Regions from separate parts of the Pelorhabdus sp. sgz311001 genome, predicted to be linked through region 2. Evidence: riboswitches for the same ligand, from Rfam matches in the RefSeq annotation. Region 2 holds a riboswitch; the other holds the start of a gene.
What was found. A riboswitch is a leader RNA that binds a small molecule or an ion and turns the genes downstream of it on or off. The one in region 2 is predicted to bind cyclic di-AMP.
Positions count from the first base shown of each region.

Region 1: it holds a riboswitch for cyclic di-AMP, as region 2 does, so the genes downstream of both, AC0MXB_RS14825 (3D domain-containing protein) here and AC0MXB_RS04105 (C40 family peptidase) in region 2, are expected to answer to the same signal.

Region 1 covers NZ_JBVXUT010000006.1:36,715-41,475, forward strand. Annotated here, with positions in the region: gene AC0MXB_RS14805 (acyl-CoA dehydrogenase family protein) at 1-328, opposite strand, end outside; gene AC0MXB_RS14810 (DMT family transporter) at 382-801, opposite strand; gene AC0MXB_RS14815 (alpha/beta hydrolase) at 868-1,590, opposite strand; gene AC0MXB_RS14820 (PaaI family thioesterase) at 1,587-2,027, opposite strand; gene AC0MXB_RS14825 (3D domain-containing protein) at 2,086-2,667, opposite strand; cyclic di-AMP (ydaO/yuaA leader) riboswitch at 2,779-2,929, opposite strand; gene AC0MXB_RS14830 (L,D-transpeptidase family protein) at 2,985-3,689, opposite strand; gene AC0MXB_RS14835 (3D domain-containing protein) at 3,791-4,555, opposite strand; gene AC0MXB_RS14840 (M20 family metallo-hydrolase) at 4,669-4,761, opposite strand, start outside.
Region 2 covers NZ_JBVXUT010000001.1:792,000-796,760, reverse strand. Annotated here, with positions in the region: gene AC0MXB_RS04110 (ABC transporter ATP-binding protein) at 1-1,427, opposite strand, end outside; gene AC0MXB_RS04105 (C40 family peptidase) at 1,540-2,211, opposite strand; cyclic di-AMP (ydaO/yuaA leader) riboswitch at 2,220-2,349, opposite strand; gene AC0MXB_RS04100 (glycosyltransferase family 2 protein) at 2,421-3,389, opposite strand; gene aroH (chorismate mutase) at 3,459-3,827, opposite strand; gene AC0MXB_RS04090 (CC/Se motif family (seleno)protein) at 3,970-4,257, opposite strand; gene AC0MXB_RS04085 (hydrogenase expression/formation C-terminal domain-containing protein) at 4,257-4,643, opposite strand; gene AC0MXB_RS04080 (HyaD/HybD family hydrogenase maturation endopeptidase) at 4,640-4,761, opposite strand, start outside.

The DNA.
Region 1 (4,761 bases), on a different contig from region 2:
AGAAGTATTTTTTCTGCTCATCATTACCATGAATTAAAACTGGATACGACGCTAAGGCATTAGCAGCGATTGATGTTGCCACACCAGCATCGCCCCGGCCGAGTTCTTCATAAAGCATTGCAATCGTAAGCGCATCAAGACCTGGTCCATCAAACTCTTCTGGAACTGTTAAATTTAATAAACCAGCGTCATTCAGTGTCTGAATCAGTTCAGGTCTCAGTTCTGCTTTTTCGTCCATTTCCCGGGCGTAAGGAATAATTTCTTGAGCAACAACATCCTGCACCATACGCAGTAAGGCTGTTTGATCTGACGAAAGCTCAAAATTCATAGGAAACCTCCTAAATCGTAATCATACGGAATATGTAAATAAGCCAATATGCTTTATTGTAACAAAAGTTTACCGCCTATGGCAAGTAAAACCAGGCCGACTCCTTGGCGGATCACAAAGTGATTTTCTTCTAACCCAAATAGTCCAAAATGATCGATCACTAAAGCGGTCAAAACTTGCCCGACTATAATCGCTGTCGTTGCCGTTCCTACGCCAACGTTCGGAATACTTGCAGCCACAAGATAAACAATAAGTACCCCAAGCAAACCACCCAAGTATAAGTACCAAGGTACATTAGGCAGAGAAAAAGCTCCCTTACCAAGACGAAGGCCAAAAAGAGCTACACTTAGCACGATAAGACCAGTAGCATGAACAATGAAAGCCGCCTCTAACAGACCAACGACTTTACCTAAAGCTGCATTTAACGATCCCTGCACCGCCATTAGAATGCCTGATAAAAACGCAAGTATCATAAAGCGTCCACACTCCTACCATTTCTTACGAAATAGTATAGAAGCTTGGTAAACTTTCTATTCAGCTTATTCTAACCCTTTCAACCACTGGACCACAGCAACTCTAGCTTGGTCGGCTACTTCTTTAAACTGATGATCACCAGAGCGAATAATAACCAACTTTTTCGGCTCTAAGGCCGTTTCGTACATTTTATGAGCCTGCTGGACTGGTACGACTTGATCTTGATTTCCATGCAGCACAAGTACAGGTACCTCTCCCAATTCTTGCACATAACGAAATAAAGGATAATTGACAAAATCCTGTATAAAATCAGGCGTCAAGGTAAGTGAGCCGGTATCATCGCTTACTGTAATATTTTCACCCGCTGCTAATTTATTGTAGTCATCACCTAAAGCAAGGCGAAAGGTTTCCGGTAGATCGCCTGGCGTTGCCCACAGACACAACGCTTCAATCGCTTGATCTTGATGAGCAAAAGCTAACGAAGCGCTGCCGCCCATGCTGCGGCCTAAAAGATATAGTTTAGACCCAAGATTCTGCCGTGCATACAAAGCGGCATATCCGAGTTCCTCAATTTGACAAGACAACTTTTGACAAGGCGTGAATTTATAGCGAAGCACATGAAACCCGAGCTGAGCAACGGCTTCCGCTAATAGTTCAGCCCGACTTGTCCCATCAATCGACCCGTTAAAACCGTGAGAAATGATAAATACTTTCTCAGTTTTCGCCGAAGCTTCGTGCCAAATTCCAGCGAGTTCCCCAGTGTCGGTAGGAATCACAATTTCCTTCAATCCAGTTCATCCTCCTCAATGAATCTGCCTACGACAAAAAAAGTTCCGCGGCTTTTCGCTAACAGCTTGCCTTCTTCGCTAAAAATACCAGCGTCTACTACAATGGTGCTTTTCCCATGATGGAGCACTTCCGCCTTTGCCGAAATAGTCCCCCCTGGCCTAGCTCCCTGCATTAAGTTAATATTCATATCGACAGTAACGACTTTACTACCAAGGGTACCGCAGGCAACACCCATTGCTGTATCTGCTAGCGACGCCAATGCTCCACCATGAGCAATTCCATGCAGATTCGTATGTTTATCCATTACGACAGGCATGGTCAAGACCGCTTTACCACTTTCCAGTTGAACAAGCCGCATCTCTAACAACTGTACAAAGGGGTTTCGATCATAAATAAATTCCAAGTTTTCTTTCAAGCGGTCCATATACGCGTTCAAAGGGAATCCTCCTTATAAAATGGTGAAATGATAAAAAAAGAAACAGGCAAAATGCCTGTCAGTCACAAATGTATACAGTCACAATCTGCCTTCCAAAGGAAAGAGCTTCACCATGACTATCAAAAGCCAAATCAATAAAATTACCTCTTATGCTGCCGCCTGTATCATCAGCCACAGCAAAACCATATCCTGGTATATAAAGACGAGTTCCCAGCGGAATCACATTCGGATCCACTGCTACAAGGCCTCGCCGCAGTAAATGCCCCTGCGAGGTGTAGCTTCCGTTTCCGGGATCATAAGCTGAATAGCCTGTAGCATTCATTACTATCGATCGGTTATATCGGCTAATATCTGTACCTGCACGTTGTAAATAAAGAATCGTATCACGATTGATGACTCCATTTGCCGGTAAGTTGACACTGCGCTGAAAAGCAATCACTGCGTGAAGCGTCATGCCGCCAAAAACCCCATCAATCTCTCCCGTGTAGTAACCGGTTTCGGCAAGTAACTTTTGCGCATAATGCACATCATTGCCCCGCATTCCCCGTATAAGCGGCGTATCGCCAGGAGCGGCGAAAGTTACTGTCGACGAAACGAAAAGGACCAGGAATACCCATAGTACCACTAAAGCGTTTCTCATCGATTCACCTCTCTTTTTGCGCCCTCCAAAGTATTTCCATCTAAAAAAATGAAAAAACTTCAAAAGCGTCTAGCCTCCGAAGTTAGCTGTCGTGCATTGCCATGCATAAAAACTAACTGGGGCTGCTGCCTCCGGGGTTAGCTGTCGGATTCGGGCAAAAGAGAATAGTCAGAACGCCCTACCGCATATACGCGGATTCACCCCTATCTATATCGGTTCCCCCGTACTTATTTTTTAAAATAAGATTCGGCTTTTATTATTTTACTATAAAATTGTAAATTAGTCAATTTTCCCGCTATTGGAATCCCATTTTTTTCCTAAATACCTAGTTTTTCTGCTAAATTTTTATCCACAATTCCATTAGAAAGAAAACCGTTAGCTTCTTGATATTGTTTGACAGCGTCTTCTGTAGACCGTCCAAAAATCCCGTCGGCTCGTGATAATAGATAGCCCATACTTTGCAATTTAAGTTGCAAAATTGCCACATCAGGGCCTGTCATTTGATATTTTAGAACACGGTTGACTTTTTTGCGTCGATCTTCAATCCGTACAGTTGTGCCAATCGGGACTTTTTCAAAAAGCTCTTCCACATCTTTATTGCGCATACGAATGCAGCCGTGGCTCGTGAATTGACCGATAGACCAGGGTTGATTCGTTCCGTGAATGCCATAGGTACCCCAAGGTACATTCAGTCCCATCCAACGTGTCCCGAAACCGCTGCCCCAATTATAATCCTTCCAAACAACAACCCATTCGCCAATCGGCGTCGGCGTGGAGCTTTTCCCCACAGCAATGCGGTATTTTTTGATAAGCTGGCCATTATCATAAACTTCTAAAATCCGTTCCGCCACTTTAATTACTAAACTGACGGAACCGCTTGGTTCGATCGGCCCTGTCTGATCTTCCAAGGTAAAATCTAGCTCATCGAAATAGTCATAGCTTACAATCCCTAGCGCAAAGGTTACTAGCAGTAATAAAACCGTTCCATAAAATAGAGTCGGTCTTGTCAAACGAACTGTCATTGCCCTCACTTGGATGCCCCCTTGAAATTGCTATTCAAAAGATCATATGCCAAAAGACAATGCCATATCCCCATAAAAAAAGAAGCCGGTATAAATACCGACTACTTCAATACATAAATTTGTACATTTTTGATGCCATAATCTAAGGCATCCTGACGATTCGGGAAAAATAAGTCAATATGGTTGCCCTTGATTGCACTTCCCTGGTCATTGGCAATTCCATAGCCATAGCCTGGAATCCAAAGTTTGGTTCCCATCGGAATGACCGCAGGGTCGACAGCAACGATTCCCTGATGCAAAGGATTGCCAAAATAATCATAATTTCCCCAATGCCCATTATCAAGCGTACCGGGACCATAGGCCGTAGTCATCACCGAAAGAACCTTACTGTAATCGCTCGGCGCGCCAACAGGTGCTGAAGTAGACGATCCTGTTGCAATAGACGGCTCCAGTTTGGTTTGCCCAAAAAGCTGTGTCAAAGCTTGAATACTATCTTTATAAGGAGCTAAAACGCTACTGACTTCCTTAATAAGTTCGGTTTGGACCGATTGCTGCAAGACCTCGCTCACTTTATTGCCGCTTACTACCTGAGGTAAAGCAGCAGCCGCTTGGCCGCTCGGGATTTGACTTGCCGCAACAGTTTGCGCGAGAGTCGTAAGAATATCTGCCTTTTTACCTTGCTCCAGCTTTTGTTTTAAATTTAGGATCTGTTCAATGCTCTGCACGGTCTGATTGGAAGCCTGCCCAGCCAATAAAGCCACAAGCTGATCCGCTGGAGCGCTTGCCTGAGCCTGCTCTAGGGCCAGCACAGAAGTAGAACAATAGACCATAGCAGTAACTAAAATAACATGTATAGTTCGTTTCATTCAGGCACTCCTTTCACACAAATTTAATACCATCATACCATTGAGTTTACATAAATACTAGACGGTAATATTTCTCATGTGTAAAAGGAGTGCTTGTTTTTTAGCTGTTCAAACTATTTCGCTTGTTCATATAGCGCTTCTGTCAAAATCTCTACGCCATATAAGATATCTTCGGTTGCGGCGTATTCTGCCGGATTATGGCTGAT
Region 2 (4,761 bases):
CTCTGTCTCTGACCGCCTGATAAATTGCCGCCAAGTTCACCTACTCTGCTATCATAACCAAGCGGAAGTTCCATAATAAATTCATGCGCGTCAGCGAGTTTAGCAGCTGCAATAATTTGCTCATACGTCGCAGTCGGACGACCATAACGAATATTATCATAAATCGTGGCATTAAAAAGCAAGGGATCTTGCTGAATAAAGCCAATATGGCTGCGCAAAGATTGAATGGTAAGCTCCTTGATATTTACATCATCAAGATAAATATTACCGAATGTAGGATCGTAAAAACGCAATAATAAGTTAGCAAAAGAAGATTTACCAGCGCCACTTGGTCCTACTACAGCAATCACTTCACCAGGACGTGCTTCTAACTCAATTTGTTTTAAAATCTCATTATCTGGTTGATACCGAAATGATACATTTTCAAATCGTACTTTCCCCTGGACATGCGAAAGTACAAGCGTCCCTTCTGGCAGAGGCTCTTTTTCATCGCGTAATTCTTCTATACGTTGCCAAGCAACCATGCCCAGTTTCATTTTGCTGATTGCTTCACTGATCTTTCGTACAGGAGTTGGAACGTTGATAATATAAACAAGAAAAGCGAACATACCGCCGATAGACAATTCGCCTTGAATGACTTCGCGACCACCATACCAAATAATAATGGTTAAGCCAATAGCTGCTAAAAACTCTACAAGAGGAATAAAAATGGCATTCATCCGCTGCACCTTTAACAGATTTTCGGCCGCTTCTTGAATTTGCTCACTAAATTTCTTATATTCGTACTCTTCTCGAACATAGCTTTGTACAACCATGACGGATAGCAGCGACTGTTGTACAATGCTAGTCATCTTAGCCAGAGTATGTTCCACAAGCGAGCCTAGTCTAGCTATTTTACGATTAAAAAAACTAATTGCTACAATAATAAAAGGAAGTGTAGCAAAAGTCACGAGTGCCAACTGCCAGTCGAAGTAGATCATAATCATCATAATCGCAATCACATTAATTGATTCGACCACAATATCAGGAATTCCTAAAGTAACAGCTTGCTGAATCAACAACAGGTCATTTGTGAACAGTGACATAATTTCACCGCTGGGTTTACTAAGAAAATAAGCATAATCATGACTCTGTAAAGTAGCAAACATATCTTGACGCATGCGTGCAATCATTTTGTTAGCTGCTTTTGCCATAATATAATTATAAAAATAGAAAAAGACGCCACGGACAAAATAGAGCGCGACAATCGATCCTGTAATAATATACAAAAAGGACAAATCATTTTGCGATAAAGCACCATCTATTAAAATTTTAATGACAATAGGTGCCGCCAAAGAAGCCGCACTTGATAAAATAAAGCATAACACTGATAAAAATACTGAAGAAAAATAAGGCCTGATAAATTTAGACCAATACAAATTAACCATGAATGTCCTCCAAATAACAACAAAAGAATGCTACCATAGCCAATACTATTCTAGTAGCATTTCCGAAAAAAAGCAAATAAAATCGGGAAGGCGATGACGCCTTCCCATTTGACTACAATACTCGTCTGGCTCCAATGTAACGGGGGCCCCAATAACTGCTTTCCAAAGAATCAACGGCTACGCCGCGACTGGAAGTAGCACTAACGAACTGACCGCCACCCAAATAAATTCCTACATGAGATGCGCCTTCGGCATAGGTGGAGAAAAAGACTAAATCACCTGGCTGAAGTCTACTGTAAGAAACACCTCTTCCTACATTAAACTGCTCATCAGCCGCTCTAGGCAGATAAACGCCATAGGCACTAAACACATAACGGGTAAAACCAGAGCAGTCAAAAGCATCCGGAGTTGTTCCACCAAACGAATAAGGAACACCTCTTAACCCTAAGGCTGTCTGCATGATTCTTCTAGCCGCAGATACATTAGAAGAATCACGGCTAACCGGTATGTCTCGTCCCATTAACGCACGGTAAGTCGCATAGCCTACAACGCCGTCGGCTTCAAGGCCGCGATCACGCTGAAAAGCTTTAACTGCACTGGCAGTCAGGGAACCAAAACTTCCATCGGCAGGACCAGCATTGTAACCAAGGGCACCAAGTTGACTTTGAAGAGCGGCCACATCTGGACCTTGATCTCCTTCCTCAAACGCACCTGATGCAAAACCGAGTGAAACAAAACTAACAAAAAAGCAAACAAACAATGTGGTTCTGAAAAACTTTTTCACAGACTAACTCCTTTCCTCTACTAGCCTCCGAGGTTAGCTGACGGGTTCGGGAAGAAGAATAGACCCGGCTCATTTTCATGAGCTTCACCCCAATAAACGGTTTCCCCGTACCTGAGTTGGATTCGGCTTACTACACTCAATAATATATATACGACAAAAAAGACCAAAGTCCTGCCCTCAAAATACAGTTTCTGTCTTTTAGGCGCCGATTAGTTTATCCTATTTTTTACATTGTTCTGTTCCACTACTGTCTTTTCTCCTAATTCGGCCCGAACCCAGTAAAGCGGTCGCTGTTTAACCTCTTCAAAAATACGACCAACATATTCACCAATAATTCCAATTCCAACTAATTGAAAGCCACCTAAAAGAAGAATACTAACAGCCGTAGTAGCCCAACCAGGAACAGCTTCTTCCGTAAAAAATTTAATATATAAGACATGTCCTGTAAGAATCATTGTTCCTATACCGAATAACAATCCCAGATAAAAAGCAAACCGCAGTGGCATTTTAGAATAAGCCGTAATGCCATCAAGGGCAAAACGCAGCATTTTCTTTACTGAAAACTTAGATACACCAGCAAAGCGTTTGGGCGCTACAAATTCGATTTGAATTTGTTTATAACCAATATCACTGATCATGCCGCGGATAAAACGCGCTCGTTCTTTAAATAATCGGAAGCTCTGCACGACTTTTTTATCAAGTAGTCTAAAATCAGAACCGCCTTCATAAATGTGAATATTTGACATCGCATTGATCAGCTTATAAAAAAGACTTGACGTAAGGTTTTTCAAAAAAGAAACGCCTTCCGTATGAACACGAATCGTCTGAACAACCTCATAGCCTGCTTCCCAGTGTTTCAATAGGGCTGGCAACATTTCCGGCGGATGCTGCATATCGCCGTCCATTGTAATTACGACATCGCCATTCGCATGATCAAGGCCGCAACTTAAGGCAATTTGATGGCCAAAATTTCTGGCAAGAATAAACGCTCTGACCCTTTGATCTTCTTGCGCCATACGATGCAAAATTAACGGAGTGGCATCACTAGAGCCATCATCGATAAAAACAACTTCAAAATCATACTCTAAAGGTTCGAGATATTTGACGACTTCTGAATAAAATACGGCAAGATTGTCCTGTTCGTTAAAGACCGGGACAACAACGGATACTAACATAATGTAAAACCCTCCAAAACTAAATAAAATACGGCATACGCCGCATACGAGAAAATTAGCGAATGCCGTGCACTATTCATTTTGCTGGGCAATATCGGGACGAAGCCGTGCTGCCTGCCGCAAATAAACATGCCGCATGGCTTTTTGCGGCAATTCTGTATTATAAAGTAGCAGCAACCGAATACAAAGAATCGGCGCTTGTGGGTGCTCAATTTCTACAGTACCAAATAAGGGAACATTATCCCAGCCATATAACCGCGCACCCGCTGCTGGGAAAGCACAAGTTAAATCTGGAGTCGAACTAAAGATAGCAGCTCCTATTTCTTCTACATCAAGTTGATTTTCCTCTGTTAAAGCCCTAAGCAGTTCCGCAACAGCTTCATTTACTGCTTGTTGCTCGTTTTTCTCCACCGTAATGGCGCCGCGAATTCCCCGAAGCAAACTCCATCATCCTTTCTTTATCTATCTTGGCTCTTTTCGACACAATTTGGTACCATTCCTGCTCTACTCATCTGACTTTTTCTTAGTATGTGCGCTAGAACAAACTTTCATAAAAAAACAACCGGGGGTTACCCGGTTGCTTTTAAAGCATTTTCCAGCCTTTAACGACAAGTTTAATCCGTCCGAAAAAACGGCTAATTGCAATTTCTAACGGATACGGCGATATAAACGCCTGGGGTACATATAAAACAATACCACCGATTTCACGCTCAGTAAACTGAGTCAGGTTCTTCGGTTCTCCGATAAAAGCTTCAGGCTCAAGCTGCACAGTACCACAGCACATAGAAACTTCCGGCCCAGCTGTCAAATGAGCTTTACCGCCTTTAGCAAGAATCCACTCCACCGCTTCATCACTCACTGAGATTTCCATTAAAGCGCCTCTTTTTCTTGCAGTTTTCGACTGAATTGTGCCAAGCCAAACTCGACATCCGCTGTTTGCGCTGCCGCAACTTTTGGAAAAGAACAAATTTCAATAGTTTCTAAAATTGGTTCCTGCGAGGCACTGTAAAACACACCGAACCAAATACCGCTTACAGCGCTTTCCACCCATTTTGCCGGCTCATCTGAATCACTCAACTCAATCGTTAGTGAACCAACGCCTAGAAAGTCGCGAATTGCTTCTCGATCCGGCAAGGCAAGCGGTAATTTATTGATAAAAATTGTGTGTTCCTTTTGCTCAGTAAGAAACAATTTTAAATTTTCCTCAATTTCTTTAAGAACAGCAACAACTAAAGGATTCTGATGCTCTAAGCTCATCGCATCGTCACCTCCAACTGCCACTCAGCTAGCAGTTGCAGCGTTTTTTTACAGATAGGCTCCAACTGAACGCTCACTGGATCTGTCAGTTCCATTCCCACATCAAGACTCAGGGGCT